One region of the Synechococcus sp. SYN20 genome, then DNA from elsewhere that is predicted to be linked to it. Evidence: riboswitches for the same ligand, from Rfam matches in the RefSeq annotation. Region 1 holds a riboswitch; the other holds the start of a gene.
The links. Region 1 has a riboswitch for cobalamin ahead of SynSYN20_RS07825 (HupE/UreJ family protein). Riboswitches for the same ligand answer to the same signal wherever they lie in the genome.

Region 1 (9,118 bases):
CATCTGAAAACAATCAAAGCATTCTATGGGAATGATTCAAAACTAATTGATGTTCGCTTCAGTATTTACAACCATAAATAGCTTTTGCACTTCAGCATGAGTCATGCATTCATGATGAGTAACTGATAGGCTTCATTGACTTTGCGAAATGAATCGGGTGAACCGCCTAGATCTGGATGATGTTGTTTAACTAAGCGCCTATAAGACTTTTTAATAGAGTCTTGAGATGCCCCATGCTTGAGACCTAAAACTCGGTGTGCTTCGATGATTGATAACTCCGTAGATTTATTTCCTTCACCGTAGGACTGGTAGTTGCGATCTGAAGCTCGCTGATCAGACCTTGTTCTGCGACTTTTTTGTGAGCTCCTTTGTCTATTTTTTAATTCAAAGACAACCCGTTGTGGGTCTTCGTCAAGCCATTCACGAGACCTAATTCCATACAGAGCAAATGCTGCAAGTACTGCGCATCGCTTTTTTGTGACCGGCTTAAGCATGGCAGCAATTAAATCGGTACCCAGCCCAGGCATCAGCCGATCCAATCGTTGTTGAAGATTGAGATGAGGGTGAAAACTGGCCCGATTCAATGCATCGATTAGATGCTCAAGTTCGCTGAGACGAAGGGCATTCCATCCCTGCTGCTTTGCAAGAGCTTCTCCCCAACGTTCAACCTGTTCAGAAGAAACGGATGGTGCTGTGTCTCCTTGCTCTTGTCGACGCGGATTTGAGCGCTGTTGTTGTTTTGACTGGGATTGTGTCCACTGACGCTGACGGAGCACATCAAGCTGCCTTTTCAGCTGCAGAACCTGTCTACGCAGACTGTCATTTTCAGCCAAAAGGGCGTCAACGTTGCTTGTAACCGTCTGACGACGATGCGGTTCTGCCGCTGACGACCATCGCCGAGGATCAAACCCCATTAGCAGCCAAAACAACGCACGGCATGCTCAGCCATCCTGCTCAGATCACCATAGGGAGAACAGTCAGACTCTCACAGAGGTTGTTCACGTCGAGCATCTGACCAAACTGTCTGTGAAGCGACCATCCTTTCAAAACCGACGATTCAGCTGACTTGAGTCCCATCCATAAAATGAATACGATCAGCAAATCGTTCACCATTAAATAGATTTATCATTCTCCATGAATATTATTCTCCTCAAAACGCAAGACTTTCTTAGTGATTCAAATACAGCCCTCATTCGTGATTATCGATTAACGCATATCTTAAAGGTCTTAAATCCAACTATTGGACAATCATTAAAAGTAGGCCTACTGGGCGGTGATTGCGGTCATGGCATCATTGAGTCTATTGATTCACAAGTTGTACGACTTAAGGTTGTTCTAAACCAATCAGCCCCTCCAAGCCATCAATTTGACATTGTCCTTGCTTTACCACGTCCCAAGATGTTACGAAGAATTTTACGTACGATTGCAGAATATGGTGTTAAGAATTTACACTTGATCAACAGCGCAAGAGTAGAGAAGAGTTACTGGCAAAGCCCTCTTTTGCAACCAGAAAAAATTCAGGAGTCACTCGTTGCAGGCATGGAACGCTCCAAAGATACACTGATGACGAATGTACAATTTTATCCACGGTTCCGCCCTTTTGTAGAAGATCAATTACCCCATCTCTGCGGATCTCGTAGCTGCTGGATTACAGACATGGGTGCAGAAAATTCAGCAATTGATCTTAATATTGCCTCAAAACCCTCTGTCGTCATGATTGGACCTGAAGGTGGATTCGTACCCTTTGAAGTTGATCTGGCAACGGCAAGGATTGCATCCCCAATACATCTAGGCACAAGAGTTCTTAGTGTTGATACGGCAGTCACCACAGTATTAGCTCAGGCATTGCCAAGTATTTAATATCAACGATCCATCAATGATTCAAAGAAGAAAAGGAAAAAAGGCGCATGAATTAGGATGATCTTGTATTGAGGTGGATGCTGCTGCTTAGCAACATTGCGAGTAGAAAACCAAGGAATTGAACCATCACGACTGAAGGACCTGAAGGTAAATTTGTTAAGCCCGAGAAAAGGAGACCTAGCAATGCACATCCACCACCAATAGCAGAAGAAATCATCACATACACTGGAAAACTTCGACTCAATAAACGGCCAGCACAAGCGGGAATCACAACAAAGGCTGAAATGAGCAACACACCTACAGCCTTGATTGATATGGCAACCACAACAGCCAAAAGGATGACAAATGCCAAACCATGCCAACGTGTACGTACTCCCATCGCGCCCGCCAAATCCTGATTCAGTGTGAGCAATACTTGAGCCCGCATACTGAGGCCTAGATAGATCACACTTGCAACAAGAAAGGCTGCAATCACAACGATATCGAGTGGACTAATACCGAGGATGTCTCCAAACAACAACTGTTGAATACCTCCGCGGTACGTCTTCACGCGACTCAGCACCAAAATCGCTACGGCCAGTGAGCTTGAATAAACAATGTTAAGCAACGCATCGGTGGGAAGAGCACTGCGTTCAACCAACTGACTCACAAGCAGTGCAAAGAGCACGGCAAAAGGAATCAATACAAGCGTGGGATTCACGCCAAGCAGAATGCCTAGAGTGATTCCCAATAGAGATGAATGGCCTAAAGCATCGCTGAAGAACGACAGCTGACGAAGTACGGCAAAGCTGCCGAGTACTCCGCCAAGGGCACCTGTGAGCATCCCTCCAAGCAACGCCCTTTGCATGAACGGCTCAGACAGAAGGCTCCAAAATTGAGATTCAACCATGGGGCTGATGCACCATATTGAGGCCGTAAAGCTCTCCTAACCGCTCCTCACTGAGGGTTGCTTGCGGAGTGCCACTGCAGCGAAGACTCCGGTTCAGGCAAAGAACCTGATCACTGCTGCGTCGAACCATCTCTAAGTCGTGCGAGACCTGCAAAACAGTCCAACCCTCCTCACGGCGTAGGTCGAGCAATTGCTGCTGAAACTGCTCATTGGAATGAACATCAAGACCGGCTTGCGCTTCATCGAGCACGAGCAAGCGTCGTGGACGAACAAGGCAAAAGGCCAGCAGAACACGTTTCAGCTGACCACCCGACAATTCCGTCAGCAAGCGTTTGCGTAGATCACAGGTTTGAGTTCTATCCAAGGCTCTCAAGACAGCTGCTGTTCTTTGCTTACCCGACCTCCACGGCAGGCTTGGTCCTGGCATGTCAAACCCAAAGCCCACAAACTCAGCAACACTGAGCGGAATCAACCCTTGAATCACAAGGTTTTGAGGTACATAAGCGATCTGAGCCCGCACAGAACGCGGCAAACAACCATTGGCAGCTATGGGCTGACCCAGCAGCTCAACACGCCCAGAGGCATGGGGAAGCAGCCCAAGCAAAGCAGCGACAAGCGTGCTCTTTCCTGCTCCATTGGGACCGACAAGGGCCGTGTCGCTTTCAGCAGGGAGAGAAAAGGAAACCCCCTCTACTGCCAAACGCCCTCGGCGTTCGACGCTTAGATCATGAACCTGGAGGATTGCCTCTTTCACACTCATCCTTAGCTTCCGAAGGACTGGATAAGGGAGACCACGTTCTTGTCCATCACCTTGAAGTAAGTATCGGGCTGTTTAGAAGCTTGTTCTGAACCTGTTTCCAGCGGATCAAACGTCACGACCTTGACACCAAGATCTAAAGCCAACGCATTAAAAGAACGGTCACCTTCCTGGGGTTCACTCAGAAGGGCCTTGAGTTGTGACTGCTGTACCTTTTTGGACACGCGTTGGAGATCCTCTGGTGTGGGGTTCATCTCGGGAACATCAACGACAAAATCCGCTTTGAGACCATAACGCTCTGCGAAATAGGGAGCAAAGTCATGGAAAGCGATGAACGTCTGACCCCGGAAAGGCTTGAGCTGGGTTGCAATCGTTGTATTCAAACCCTTCAGCTGAGAAGCGTATGCAGCCGCCCTTTTTGTGTACCCATCGGCGCAATCTGGATCAGCTTTCACAAGGCCATCACGGATATTTTCGACCTGTTGAACCGCACGGAGTGGGTCCAGCCAAATGTGAGGGTTGACCTCGCCATACTCCTGGTCCCCCTGCTTAGCTTCATCCTGATCGTCGTCTGACCTGATCACAGCCACTCCACGACTTGTATCGACAACTTGAAGCGAGTTATTGTTTGCTGAGGTAATTAATTTGTCTAGAAAGTATTCCATCCCTAGTCCATTTTTTACCAAGACCGAGGCATTACTTAGGGCTGAGATGTCGGCAGGCGTAGCCTGAAAATCGTGGGGGCCAAGATTTGGTGGAATCAATGACGTGACAGTGGCGCATTCACCGGCGACCGCTTCCGTGAACAGAGTGATAGGTAAAAACGTTGTTACAACGTTGAGTTTTGATTGATCACTATTGCGATCTGTTTTTTGTGAGTTACTACAGGAAACGAGCAACATCATAAGCAGCAATGCTCAAGGAACAGAGAAGATTGATTTAGAACGCAAGAAAGAAAACATAGAAATAAAGAAAATTTGGCTTTAGATTAAAGCAATTTAGAAGTTGAAAGTTGTTTTTATCAATCCACCAAGTTGACTAAACGTATTATCGTTTCCATCAAGATCAGTATTTTTACCCTCTGGACGGCTCAAATAAAAGAATGCAGGGGTAACACTAATGTTGTCAGTGACCTGGAATTGATACCACCATTCCCATACATAATTACCATCAGCTGGAGTTGAATCACCTTTCAGACTAGTTGCAAAAATAGGTTGGCCTACAGCCATACCTGCATTGTTGCCTTTCAGGAAGACGTCTGCCCATTCCAGACCAAGATTCCATGACTGACTGGCCGTGACATCTCCAGCATTCTTAGCGTAAACAGAGTTATAGCCATAACCTGCTGAGGCAGATGGTATCCAACCACTGTCTTGTGGTTGCCAGGAGCCGCCAATACCCCAAGCATTCATATAAGAGTTACTACCAGAAAAGTAGTTTTCTGCAGCAAATGGAGTGCCAAAACCACCGGCTAATTCAGATGGACTTTGAACACCTGACCAAATTACGGCGATGTTCCAGCTTTCTGATTCATAGGCAATTTGTATAGTTCCTGAAGCTTCGGAAAATGCAGTTCCTATACCACCAGCATTGGGGTCTGAACTTGAAACTTGAGCAGCAACATAGTTTGCAGAGACGCTGAAACCGTTGTCAGCTGACCAACTAACACCAGCTCCTGCTCCAAGGTTTTTGTTATAGGCAGCTGGAGCACCATTCAGTGTTGTCACATCCAAGATTGCATCGCTTGGATAAGCACTAGGCCATACGGCAAGCATATCTTCCTGACCAACACGGGCACCGAGAGTGAAGGTAAGTGAGTTGGCAACAGGAAATTGATAAAAAAGCTTGTCAATTCCTAAATTATTTCCACCATTTTCTTGAAATGCTGTTTCTAAAGTTGATAATGCATTAGGACTGCCTCCGAAAGCAAAATTACCGTCAAAATTACCTGTCCTTAAGACTGTAAGCAGCAAATCTTTTCCCGTGAAACTAGTTTCAAGACTTAATTGAAGGTCGTAATTGAAAGCAGTAGCGCCAAAATCTCTATTGGCTGCATCTGCTTTTGATTTGGTTCCAGAAAAGTTATTGGCACCAACAACAAACGTTGCTAATCCAGAAAGCTTGGTGGTGGTGGAGAACTGAGTGGCTTCCAGTTCGCCAACGCGGGCTTCAAGTCCGTCAACACGGCCCTTGAGGATGGCGAGTTCATTTTCGAACTCTTTCATCAGGCGCTTGAGCTCGTCGGTCACTTCAGTGACGCGGTCGAGACAAGCGTTCAAAAGAGCAGCCGCTTCAAAGCGGGTCATTGCACGGTTGCCGCGGTAGGTGCCGTTGGGGTAACCAGCCACACAGCCGTAGCGCTCGATCAGGTTGCTCAGTGCCTGATAAGCCCAGTCGGTTGGGTAAACGTCTGAAAACTGAGTGATGCTGGTGACTTGTTCGAGGCTGCTGGCAACAGAGTGCACCGTGTTTTCGGGCATATCATTGATACTGAGATCAATAACACTGGATGCTTTGCTCTTCAGATTAGCTGTCGAAAAGACAATACTCAAAGTTGCAGGCACAATGAATATTTTACGAATTAAATTCATGGCTATTTTAATGTTTGTATAATAAGTCCTCTTTTTCATCAAGAAGGAAGAGGTCGTGAATGTTTTTCTCTATTGATCAGCGTATTAGTCGATCAGTACGACCCAGGCAAAGGCAATTCCGATACCCATCCAGATCCCAGCACCGAGACGACGCCCTTGCTCTCCAAGGTGAGTGATCACGGTTTGCGATAAAGAGCAGACAAGGGCTAATAAAACACCTTGTCCTATAAGCAAACCTAAGAAGTAGGTGATGAGAGGAGTGGGCTCCGCTCCGACAATAGTGCTGCCAAGCAAAAAGCCATGCAGACCAAAGAGCGGCAAAAGCCAGGCAGCTGGAGCGATTGAAAGCGCAATCAGGCCCTCAACCACAAGGCTTAACGACACGAGGGCTTCAGCCCAGGGTGCAACTACATCAGGTAAGGGGATGAACTGAGAAATCAGGCTTCCACCTAAGCCGATGGCCAGCAATGGAATAATCCAGGCGCTCGGACGTTTAAGACCAATGAATGCGATGGCCAGCAAAAAGAGAAAATGGTCTGGCCCAAGAAGTGGGTGGCCAATGCCACTCACAAGACCCGACCATCCGGTGAGCTGGGTGCTGTCACCCATGCCAAACGGGTGGTGAGCAAAAGCTGGACTTCCCAGCAAAAGGAGAGGAATAATTCCTAGGGCAGCCGTTTTGAACGGCCCCAAGAAGGCCTGTTTCGAAAGAGTCAATTGTCGATCCTCGTCGGTTGTAGATCTGGCGGGCGTTCTGACTGACGTCTCCCGAAGAGACGCTTCACAGCTGCGGGACAGCGACGGAATCACACCGTTGTTTCCCCGTTTCCTTCTCAGGCTGACCCCTGAGAAACCAGTAGAGGAACTTTAGCTCAGTTCTTACAAAATGAGAATCATTTTCATATTCTCGTTCCTCGGCATTTCGTCCCAGTCAGGCACTACGGATGCAGCCGATTGATATTGAGAGGCAACATCCACCCAGAGCATTAGCGATTGACTAAGGAGGAAGACCTTGCCATGATTCGCTGCCGTTGCCGGATCGAACATCGCACCTCCTAGTCATCCACGACCGCCTGTTCAATCCATTGATTGCACTTGAAACGCTGCGGCCCTGATGCTCGGGGCACAAAGAGCAATCACGTTGAATGAACTTCCATCAAAAGGCAACATCTAAATCAACCGACCACAGCTCTTACAAATGCATTAACCATGTTAATTGTGCAAACTAATTGATTAGGATTGAGTCAACATCGACCTCTTTCAACATTATATACACAACAAGCCTTTAATCAAACCATGAACTATGCCTGGCTTATTCATTTCTCGAAACGAAAGCAGCTATAGTTGAATGAATAAACACAATCCTTTTGAAGGATCATGAAGACGAAACCAATGACAAGAGTTAACCTCTAATCAGTTTCAACACTGAACCTCTAAACACTTCATGCAACATCATGAAAAAGGCATATGAACATTGACGAGTTCCAGCGAGATCTGTCCAAGCGGATTGGAAAGCGAGTCACCGAAATCTTGACAAGTGATGGCAAGGCCGTAAAGGATTTAACCGATCTCTTTCAACCATCACCAGCCGGTTTTGCTGGACAACTCATTGATGTTGATGGATCTCGGCACTCTTGGGTGTTGTGGCAAGAGGCAGGTGAAATGTGGAACTTTCAATCAACATTCATCTCATAATCATTGATGTCAGTATTTGGTTTAATGACTGAAAGCAAAAGGAAAAGCCTTAAAGATGTGCTGATCCTGCTCAAAGTGGCGGCTGGATTTTGTCTTTGCATCCCACTTAGCGCTTTGCCTAGTGGTGCTGAGACCCCATTAACGTGCAGCGGCCTTGACCTTGTGTCATTAAATAGGGTTTCACCAAGACCACTGTTTGAAATTCGCTATGCCAGTTCTAATAATTTTCTAGGACAAACCCTTTATCCCAAGGTTGATCCACAATTACGATGTCCCGTGGCCTTGGCACTACAAAACGTCCAACAAGATCTTGCCAAGGAAGGACTTGGATTAAAAATTTGGGATGCTCATCGTCCACTTGCTGTTCAGCAGCTGATGTGGGATGCAATCCAAGACCCTCGCTACGTTTCAGATCCCTCAGTCAATGCTGGACGTCATACCCGAGGCGCTTCAGTGGATGTAACACTCATCAATCAGCAGGGGAATCCGTTGCGAATGCCAACGGATTACGACGATTTTTCGAAGTCCGCCCATGTGGATGCTGATGGCGTCGCTGACCGCGCCGCCAATGCTCAAAAACTACGCAGGGCAATGGAGCGCAGAGGATTTCGTTCCTTTGCCACTGAATGGTGGCATTTCGACTGGCACAACTGGAAATCCCTTCCGGTCATCGCACCCTCATGATTCCGAACCAAACTGTTGTCTGATTCAGAGGGCTCTTTGTCCACCTTTCTTGTTACAGGCGCAAACAGGGGCATCGGTCTTGAATTCTGCCGTCAGTTACAGGCTCGTCATGACCAGGTGATTGCTGTATGTCGCCAAGCGTCTCCAGAGCTTGAGGCCATCGGTGTGGAGATTCAGTCCGGCATCGAACTGAGCAGTGAAGCCTCTATCTCCGCCTTAGTTCAGAACTTACGGAGTCGGTCGTTGGATAGCGTCATCCTCAATGCTGGGATTTTGCAATCCATGGATCTCGAGACCCTTGATAGCGAAGGGATCAAACGTCAATTTGAAGTGAATGCCCTAGCCCCGTTGTTGTTGGCGCAATCGCTAGTGGAACTGATGCCAAGAGGCGCAAAGCTGGCCCTGATCACTAGTCGAATGGGCTCGATTGATGACAACACATCAGGTGGCTCTTATGGATATCGGATGTCAAAAGTAGCGCTGAATATGGCTGGTCGATCACTATCGATCGATCTGAAGCCACGCGGAATTGCGGTAGCCATCCTCCACCCAGGGCTTGTCAGTACGCGCATGATCAACTTCAATCCAAAAGGAATCAGCCCAGAAAAAGCGGTGATAGGGCTCCTGGCACGAATTGATGAG
Region 2 (9,118 bases), 230 kb from region 1:
TTCAGCTAATTGTTGCGCTTGATCGCTAATCGCCCGTGGGGTGAGCTGGCGAAGCAACACGTCCAGCTTGGAAGGATCGTTATCGGTCACGAAGGCAACGCCCTCTCCATTGCCAAGCGGCTCAAGCTGAAGAATGCGCTGCTCAATAGACGACAACGGCAACCAACTGCCATCCTTACGACGCAGTTTTAACTGCTCTCCCTCCTCCTCGACCACCACTGCAACGAGAGTGGAACGAGGGTCCCACCAAAGCGAGTGGTTAGGCAGAGCAAGCCCCCGTTGATCATCACCAGCAAGAACAAGCCTCTGAGGCGAACGAATGAGGGCGCCAGGATCCAGAAGCAAGCGGAACTGATCCTGTTGACCAAACCACTGATGGGGCTGATCGGGGAACAGACCACTGTTTTCAGCCACCGACTTGCGGTTCATCGTTCGGCTGAAACGAACCTCAAGTGCTGCAGCACCTGAACGCATGGATTGAATCGCAACGGATCGCAAACGCGGCGGACGACGCAACAAAATCTGCTGCTGGACCAAAGCAACCAGGCCCAAGCCCATCAATGCGACGCTTAAAAGTCGAATTTTTGCGCTCGATGAGCCAAACTCCTTAGAGCTCATGGTTCCAGAGGCCGTTCAGGCCTAGGGATGGATTGAATTGTGGTGGGCTTCACCATGTTGATTAGCAGTCCATCCATGGTCTTTGTTGTCATCGTTCCCTCGATAGCCAGCCATTCATCCGGCTTCGGATCCGCGTTTGCAGGCCATTCAATGGGGAGGCCAGCAGGGGTGGCATCAGCCAGACAGCACCGAACCGTGAGACGGGCGAGCTGGGGCTGCATCCCAGGGCGTTGAAGCACAAAACCACTAATTCTCACAGGATCACCCGCATGCAAATTGGGATCGGGCTGACTGCGCAGCAGCCGCACCCATTCCGTCAACGTGCGTTGTTCAGGCGGAAGGAAAAAACTCAATCGCGGCGCCTCAGGCAAGGTTTCGCTGCGATTCGCAGCCAAATCACTGAAAGAAGGTTCAGGGGGAAACAGCAAAACCAACAAGGCCACCGCAACCGAAACCAACCAACTCAAAGGAGTTAGAGGAGTTTTCAAGCGTGGAGCAGAGCGAAGCTGTATGGCTCCGAGCACCATCAGCACAACTCCTGCAATCGCAACCACCGGATGGAAAACCGCATTCAGCAGTAGATCCAAACGAGCCGACACACTGCTCCAAACCAACAACCATCCCCAAAGCAGCAAAACAAGGGGAGGTACGTATCGCGCTTGTCGAATCCGGTTCAGACGTGGCATTGCGTTACAGCAGCACAAGATTGACCCATTGCCCGATCAAGAGAACGAGCAACGATGCTGCAACTGCGGTGATGGCAATGGCTCGCGTTGAAAGAAGCACAGTGAACAAGCCAGCAAGCTTGAGATCCACCACTGGACCAAGCAGCAGAAAGGCCAACAAGGCACCGGGCGTGACCTGGGCGGCAAAGCCAAGCGCAAGAAATGCATCAACGCTGGAACAAACCGAAACCACGAGTGCCAAGAGCATCAGAGCTAGCACCGAAACGGTGGGGCCTGAGCCCAAAGCCAGCAGCCAACTGCGCGGCAACCAGGTTTGCACCGCAGCGGCAAGGGCACAGCCAAACACGAGCAGGGTGAGCAGGCTCAAGAATTCACGCGTGCTGTGTTGGAGCAGCTCCGCAGGCCGAAGCGGCACCTCCTCGAGCCGACGTTCAGAAGCATTGAAGTCCACACCAACCAGTCCACTGCCACGTTCAAGCAGTCCCACCCGAGAAAGGGGTTGACTCAGTCTTCTTTCCTCGAGCAAGGCAGACGCCAACAACCTCGACTCAGGCAGCAGCCCCAGCAGAGCGCTGAGCGCGATCGCAATCAGAAAAGCACCGATTGGTCGCCCCCAAAGCAACCAGGTCTGATCAGGGAAGGCAGCCCAAGTGCTCGCCAACACAATCGGATTGAGAACCGGCGCTGCGAACAAAAAACCAAAACCAGTCCCCAACGGCGCTCCGCTTGCAAGCAAACGTCTCGCGACAGGAACGTTCCCACATTCACAAGCCGGCAAAGCGAAACCAAGCAAGGCGCCAACCACTGGCGCCAAGAGTGGATGGCGAGGCAGGCGCTTAATCCAAGTGGACTGGGGGACAAGCCATCTCGCCAGGCCAGCAATCGAAACGCCCAAAAGCAAAAAAGGAAGCGCTTCGATTAAGAGGCCTTGAAAGATGGCCCAGCCCGTAGCGAAGCGTGTCATCAAGCGGTGAAGCTGTTAACTCCAGCCATGGCTGGCTTGATCTTCAACGTAAGCCGCAACATCAGCAATTTCATTCTCACTAAGCACATCCAGGAATGCAGGCATCGCGTTACGCCCATAGGTGACCTGAGCCACGATTCCAGTCTCATGACCAGTCAAGTAGTTAGGAAGGAACGCCTCAAGGTCGGCCTGCCGCAACGTGCGCTCACTTTTCACAATGTTTCCACCGCCGGCATGGCATGCGGCGCAATTGGTATTAAAAATCTGACCGCCCCTAACGGTGTCAGAGGCCATCGCACGCATGGGCATGCTCAAGACCAGCACCAAAGCAAAAACAGCGGATAGCAAAAAACGCATGGTGCCCCAAATCAATTGTCACCATTCTCAGGAGATCTGAAGCACCGGTGGTGACGTTGCTGCAGATCGTTATGGAATGAATCTGAGAGTCGTCAAGCCACCAGGGCAGCCCAGGCGAATGCTCCACCGATACCAATCCAAATCCCTGCTGCCACACGCTTGCCCTCAGCTCCAAGAGCATCCAGCAATCGCTTCGAGGCAAGGCTGACAGCAAGAAGTAAGGCACCTTGGGCAATCAAAAGACCCAAGAAGTAAGTGAATAGAGGCGTGGATTCAGCTCCAACGATCGCGCCACCGAGCAGATATCCGTGCAATCCAATAACCGGCAGCAAGATTCCTGCAGGAATGATGTTGAGAGCGATCAAACCCTCAACCGCCAAAGTCAGTGAAACAAGCACCTCAGCAGCAGGCGCAAGACTGGAGGGCAGAGGAAAGATTTGCGTTAATACCGCCCCTCCAAGGGCGAAAGCCAAAAGGGGAAGAACCCAAGCCACTGGGCGCCTAAGTCCGATCAATCCAATCGCCAGAAGAAAGAGGAGATGGTCAGGTCCGAGCAGGGGGTGGCCAATCCCACTGATCAATCCTTGAAGCGCATTCATGTCACCCCCTTCAGCCATCGCAAAGGGATGGTGGGCAACAGCGGGCCCTGCAAACGTGAGTAACAATCCGGTTACAGCAACAACTCCGAGACCGAAAAGGGCTCTGGTGCTTCTTTTGAACATCAATGGTCGATCCTCGTCGGTTAAAAAATCGGCGGGCGTTCTGACTTCTGCTGATGAATTTCAGCAGTTCACAGCTGCGGGACAGCGACGGATTTTCACCGCTCTTTCCCCGTTACCTCTAGTGACTGAATCCCACTAGAACCGAAATAATGTTCTACCTCAGTTCAAGGTCAGTGCCCTGCACTTGAGCCATGGTTATGAGCGTTGCAAGGCATCCATTTCGCCCCCATCTGGTGGGCCCCCTTGCAGTTGAACAAAGCTGCGGCCTCCTCGGCTTCTGCCTTGGTGTCATACATCGCTTTGATGGGCTCCGTTCCAGCTTTTGATGCGGAAGGCTCCATCTCCATCGACAGCAACGTGTCGCTGTGGTCAGAACCTATCTCGTGATGAGCGATTGCTGGAGTCGTCAAAGCCAGCAAGCCCAAAAGCAGTCCAGCGGAGGGAGAGAGACGCATCTCAGATTTGATTGCAACCAGTTGAGTTTGATGCATCAGGCCGCGCTAGACAGCTGCGCTACACATCAAGCCTCAAATGGTGCTGAAGTGCGATACAAAACGATCCAACCAGTGCAGATCCAAGTCTTAAATCAGGATCTCACCGATTGGGCAAGGTTGAAATGGGCAGCGACGATGCGAATCGATGGCGCAAGATCCCGTGCTTAGGAGCAAAGAGGAAAGCAATCACAAACAAACCTGTCTGGACAAGAACGATGCAACCAGCTGTTGAACTATCAGTCCAATAACTTGTATACACCCCAAGAAGGCTGGAAAGAATGCTGCTGCCAATCGCCAACCAACTCATTCGATCAAAGCGATCGGTTAATAGGTAAGCGGTAGCCCCAGGCGTGACCAGCATGGCCACCACCAAAATGATGCCTACCGTTTGCAATCCAGCAACCGCAGCAAGAGAAAGTACGGAGAGAAGGAGGTAGTGGAGAACACCCGTGTTGATTCCAATCGAGCGTGCATGCGTGGGGTCAAAACAAAACAACAACAGATCACGACGAAACAACAAAAGAACAGCCGTGACCAAAACTGATATCAGAACCGTTTGTTGAATATCAGAAATAGAGATACCAAGTACATTGCCAAAAAGAATATGGGTGAGATCAATATTGCTACGCGTCTTCGAAACCAACACCAGTCCTAGAGCGAAGAAACCCGTAAACACAAGGCCTATGACCGTATCTTCTTTGATTCGGGATTTCTGCTTAACGAAGCCAATCGTGGCGACTGATCCCACACCAAACACAAAGGCCCCAACTGAAAAAGGCAACCCAATGGCATAGGCAAGGATGACTCCTGGCAACACAGAATGAGATACCGCATCACCCATCAGCGCCCATCCCTTGAGGGTCATGTAGCAAGAGAGGAGACCGCAGACGCCACCAACGGTGGCGCTGATTAGCAGTGCCCGCACCATGAAGGCATGCTGAAGAGGCTCGAGCAAAAATGTGGTCAAGCGTCCTCCGAGGAACTATTTCCGGTTAATAAGTCCGGAGGGAGGCCCCCAAAGGCCAAAGAAAGATTTTCCGGGGTGAACACCTCCGATGTTTCACCGTAAGCCAAAACCGTTTTATTGATCAGAACCGTGAGATCGCAGAAGTCTCTGACATGACTGAGATCATGCGTTGAAATCAAAATGGTGCGTCCTTCCGTACGCAACTGAAAAAACAGTTCTGCCATCAACTTTTCCGTACGAACATCCACACCATTGAAGGGTTCGTCCAACAACAAAACCGATGCGCGCTGTGCAATAGCTCTTGCCAAAAATGTCCGTTTACGTTGACCTCCTGAGAGAGCAGCGATCGGACGATCCCTGAGATCAAGAAGCTCAACGCGCTCAAGAGCATCCCGAACCGCAACCCTGTCTGACTGGCGTGGAATCCGGAGCACATTCATGGCTCCATAGCGGCCCATCATCACCACATCCCAAACAGAGACGGGGAAATCGCAATCGATCCCTTCACTCTGAGGCACATAGGCAACAGCTTGATCGCGCTGAGCCCGGGCAACGCTGCGACCGTTGATTCTGATGTGTCCACGCGAAGGGCGTATGAAACCAGTCAAAGCCTTGAAAAGGGTCGACTTACCGGACCCATTCATCCCTACCAATCCACAGATGCATCCCGAAGGGAGATGAAGAGAAGCGTCATAGAGGGCAACTGTGCCGTTGTAGTCAACACAGATCTGATCGGCCTCGATCCGCATCAATTCACTTTGGGTCATGAGGACGTTTCGGCGGATGCAGCCAACCCCTGCCTAATAAGTTTCACATTGTGGCGTTGAAGGTCGAGCAGAGTTGGTGCAGGACCGTTGCGTTTTGATAAAGAGTCCACATAGAAGCTGCCACCGAAACGAGCTCCCGAGGCACGAGCCACTTCCCGTTGAGCTTTATCACTCACTGTGGTTTCACAAAACACCGCGGGGACCTGATCTTTCTTCACACGCTCGATTAATCGAGCCATACGTCTTGGAGTGATCTGGCTCTCAGCATTAACCGGCCACAAATAGGCCTCATCAAATCCATAGTCTTGAGCTAAATAAGAAAAGGCCCCTTCACAACTCACGAGAACACGCTGCTTCTGGGGAATGACAGCGAGGAGGTTGCGTAATTCAGCATCCAGGTTTTCCAACTGGAGCTTGTAGCTATCAGCATTGTTGCGATACAACTGAGCTCCCTCTGGATCGAGCTGAGAAAACGCATCCACAAGTCGATCCACATATCCCTGAGCTCTCAGGGGTGACATCCAGGCATGGGGATTGGGCTTACCGGCATAGGCATCACCCTCAATGAGCAACGGCTGCATTCCCTCGGTGAGAGTGACAGTGGGCACATCACCAGCGGATTGGACAAAGCGGCGAGCCCAAAGCTCCAAACCCAACCCATTTTCTACGATTAAGTCTGCACCTGAGGCTTGCTCTAAATCCCGAGGTGAAGGCTCATATCCATGAATTTCTGCACCCGGCTTGGTAATCGATCTAACTTGCAAACGATCACCAGCCACCTGACGTGCCATATCAGCGAGGATCGTGAATGTTGTCAGAACAACTGGACGATTATCAGCACTATTTCCTGATTTGTTAGACAATGTACCCTGACTTGAGCAGGCAAAAGCCATAGGCAAAACTAAAGTAGTTATAGCCACCTGACGCAAAATACATCCCCTCAATATCCCCGCCAAAAAGATGTTAATGATCCCCATATTAGCCATATTCATGATTGGATGAACTTGTGTTCACGAGGATGGTTTTGCTGCAGTTGTTCCGCGCCGGCGCCTGCAGCGCTCAGAGCAGTAACGCACTTCATCCCAAACATCTTTCCATTTACGACGCCATTGGAATGGGCGCCCACAGACGGCACAGATTTTTGTTGGGCGATCCAGTGATGGCGCCATCAGACAAAACACCCCAGGGAACAGCTGATCAGGCATCAATAACCAGCAGATTGCCACCATAAGGCCGATGACGCGTGATTGAGACTTGTCAAGCGATCAATGAAATCAGCAGTCCATATTCATTACATCTTAACTAGACGACAACACCCAATATTTTATTTTGCAAAAAGTGTTTTCAAAATCATCTTTGAGAAACGTTCATAGCTGCTGCATCACAACCCCAAGCGGCATCCAATTCATAGGACAAAAAGTGATTACCAACGAATTTCCAGGAGCCATCAAAATCTCAGCCGAAATCGAGGGCTGAGGGGCTGAGCTGAAGACCCATTCATCATGAGCAAAAATCAATCGCTTTCAGATTGATCGGTCCAACGTCGCTCAACTTGAACAAACAGGAACCAGGCCAACGACGCTCCTGCTCCCGCCGCCCATTCTGAGCGCAGCAACGAAACCAACGCCAAAGTGCTTGCCCCGATTCGCAAACCCCTTAGGCCAAAACGGGTGTATTGACGCAGGCGATGATCCATAAGTGAAAGATACAAGCAACGGAGTTCAAGCTTCAGCTGAACCGGGACCATCAAGCTGCTGCTGTCGCTTAGCCGGGGAGAACCGAACGAAAAACTGCACGCAGTCGCCGATTAAGACACGTAGCTTTACAGAACTACATGTCTACGTGTCATGGTTGAGCTTTACTTGGATGCCACCTTGCACAACCAAATCAGTGTTGAGCACTATCGCGAAGTTTTGCTGAACCACGGATTGGATGAACAGGATCAAAAACTGAGGAGCAATCTTTTGAAACGCGTTGAAGCCGGAACGATCCAGCTGTCATCCTGACGGACCTGGTCAGCACCTTCCCATGTTTCAAACAAATGATCCTCGCTTCTGGAAAGCGGTTGCTGGAATCATTTCATTGGTATTGAGCTGCTCACTCGCTTGGCTAATTCTTAAACTTTGAATCCCTCTATCCATTGCAGCTAGAAGATTCAGCATCAACAGAGTGCACCAACCACGTTTCTAAAAATTTATTATTCAAAAAAGTAGATAAATAATACTCATTATTATCAATCCCATTGTTAAAGCGGATAAAACTGAAAGGAGAATAAGACCACCTCCAGCAATCAAGGCCACTCGTTTAGCTGTTTCTGGGAATAACAAGTAAAAACTAAGTCCTGCCGCAAGTCCCCATAAAGGAGGAATCAGCACACAAACACCTGTCAAAACGATCAAACGCACACGTCTCTGACGTTGCTGTTCGATCACCCTCAACGCTTTGGTCTCCTCCTCTTCCAAAGCCAAACGCTCTTCATCGCTCAGCCAACGTCCAAATTGTTGTGCTTGCTTGAACTCACGTTCAAGTTTGTCCGTACTGGAAGAAGGATCCATATCCCCACGGTATCGCCGTTCTCAACGGGGACTGCGCTCCCATGCCCGTTCCAGTGACTCTCTCATCGCTTTGCTAGAGGGCTCAGCCAGCCCATTGTTTCGACGAAAGGCTGCTGTGATCCGCCAGAAACGTGTTGCGCAAGCAATCGCGACGACGAACCAAGCCAACAAGATCCAGGCAGAACCGTGCACGACAAAGTTGTGAATACCTCCATGATGGTGGCTGCGGAGAATTCGTCGATGAACGGCAAGCTTGTAGTTGGAGCTATTGGACTCTTGGTGGGCGCAGTCGCGATCTATGAATTCCTGTTGTTGAGAGGGTTAGCACCCTCCAGTTGAGCCTCACAGGCATAAGTTTCAATCGACGCTTTCCTTTGGCGGAATTCAGGATGATCCGCATCCTCCACCCGCCACCACCAACGTCCATCGGTGTAGCTGGGTGGTCCAGCATTGTTGGTGCGGGGCAGTTGCAGATTGAGGTCCCGCCAATGCAGAAGGATTCCATCGCCAGGAACCGTTCCATCAGCACTGTTCGGGATCGGTTCCAAAACAGCGCCGATCGCCTCCTGACCCAAATTGGTTCGCTCCGCAGTGAGCAGATCTCCTTCACACCAATAGCTAGTGGCTAGCGCAGGAGAGCATGGCGCAAGCCACAACAAAGCCACCAAGCAAAACGAGAGCAGAGAGCGCAAGGCAGGAGAAGCCGTTCACCCCACCCAAGCACCTCACACGACAGAGTGTTGTCAAGAAGGAGCGTTTTGATGACACCGACAAAAGATCAGGTGCTCGCTGCATCAGCTGGCTGGGTAGCGGTTGTGCTGAACGTGGTGCCCGGTCTTGGAGCTGGTTATTTGTATCAGCGACGTTGGAAGGCTTACTGGATCACCTCCCTACTCGCCACGACCTGGTTTGTGGTGGGAGCCGTTTTAGCTCAAAACTCCGCAGCTGAAGCTGAACCACAAAACCAACTCGTTGGGCTCATTGGCTT

Region 2: another riboswitch for cobalamin. It lies ahead of SynSYN20_RS09040 (HupE/UreJ family protein); the one in region 1 lies ahead of SynSYN20_RS07825 (HupE/UreJ family protein).

The regions. Positions count from the first base shown of each region.
Region 1 covers NZ_CP047959.1:1,498,524-1,507,641, forward strand. Annotated here, with positions in the region: gene SynSYN20_RS07790 (DUF3598 family protein) at 1-81, shown strand, start outside; gene SynSYN20_RS07795 (J domain-containing protein) at 102-914, opposite strand; gene SynSYN20_RS07800 (16S rRNA (uracil(1498)-N(3))-methyltransferase) at 1,135-1,860, shown strand; gene SynSYN20_RS07805 (metal ABC transporter permease) at 1,913-2,749, opposite strand; gene SynSYN20_RS07810 (metal ABC transporter ATP-binding protein) at 2,742-3,509, opposite strand; gene SynSYN20_RS07815 (metal ABC transporter solute-binding protein, Zn/Mn family) at 3,512-4,408, opposite strand; gene SynSYN20_RS07820 (iron uptake porin) at 4,505-6,097, opposite strand; gene SynSYN20_RS07825 (HupE/UreJ family protein) at 6,182-6,706, opposite strand; cobalamin riboswitch at 6,824-6,970, opposite strand; gene SynSYN20_RS07830 (M15 family metallopeptidase) at 7,817-8,476, shown strand; gene SynSYN20_RS07835 (SDR family oxidoreductase) at 8,513-9,118, shown strand, end outside.
Region 2 covers NZ_CP047959.1:1,725,563-1,734,680, forward strand. Annotated here, with positions in the region: gene SynSYN20_RS09020 (hypothetical protein) at 1-618, opposite strand, end outside; gene SynSYN20_RS09025 (TIGR03943 family protein) at 615-1,304, opposite strand; gene SynSYN20_RS09030 (permease) at 1,309-2,268, opposite strand; gene SynSYN20_RS09035 (c-type cytochrome) at 2,284-2,625, opposite strand; gene SynSYN20_RS09040 (HupE/UreJ family protein) at 2,718-3,347, opposite strand; cobalamin riboswitch at 3,360-3,508, opposite strand; gene SynSYN20_RS09045 (DUF3721 domain-containing protein) at 3,518-3,802, opposite strand; gene SynSYN20_RS09050 (metal ABC transporter permease) at 3,942-4,769, opposite strand; gene SynSYN20_RS09055 (metal ABC transporter ATP-binding protein) at 4,805-5,557, opposite strand; gene SynSYN20_RS09060 (metal ABC transporter substrate-binding protein) at 5,572-6,468, opposite strand; gene SynSYN20_RS09065 (DUF2256 domain-containing protein) at 6,586-6,780, opposite strand; gene SynSYN20_RS09070 (hypothetical protein) at 7,089-7,271, opposite strand; gene SynSYN20_RS09075 (hypothetical protein) at 7,423-7,581, shown strand; gene SynSYN20_RS09080 (hypothetical protein) at 7,777-8,130, opposite strand; gene SynSYN20_RS09085 (hypothetical protein) at 8,152-8,322, opposite strand; gene SynSYN20_RS09090 (hypothetical protein) at 8,427-8,822, opposite strand; gene SynSYN20_RS09095 (hypothetical protein) at 8,892-9,118, shown strand, end outside.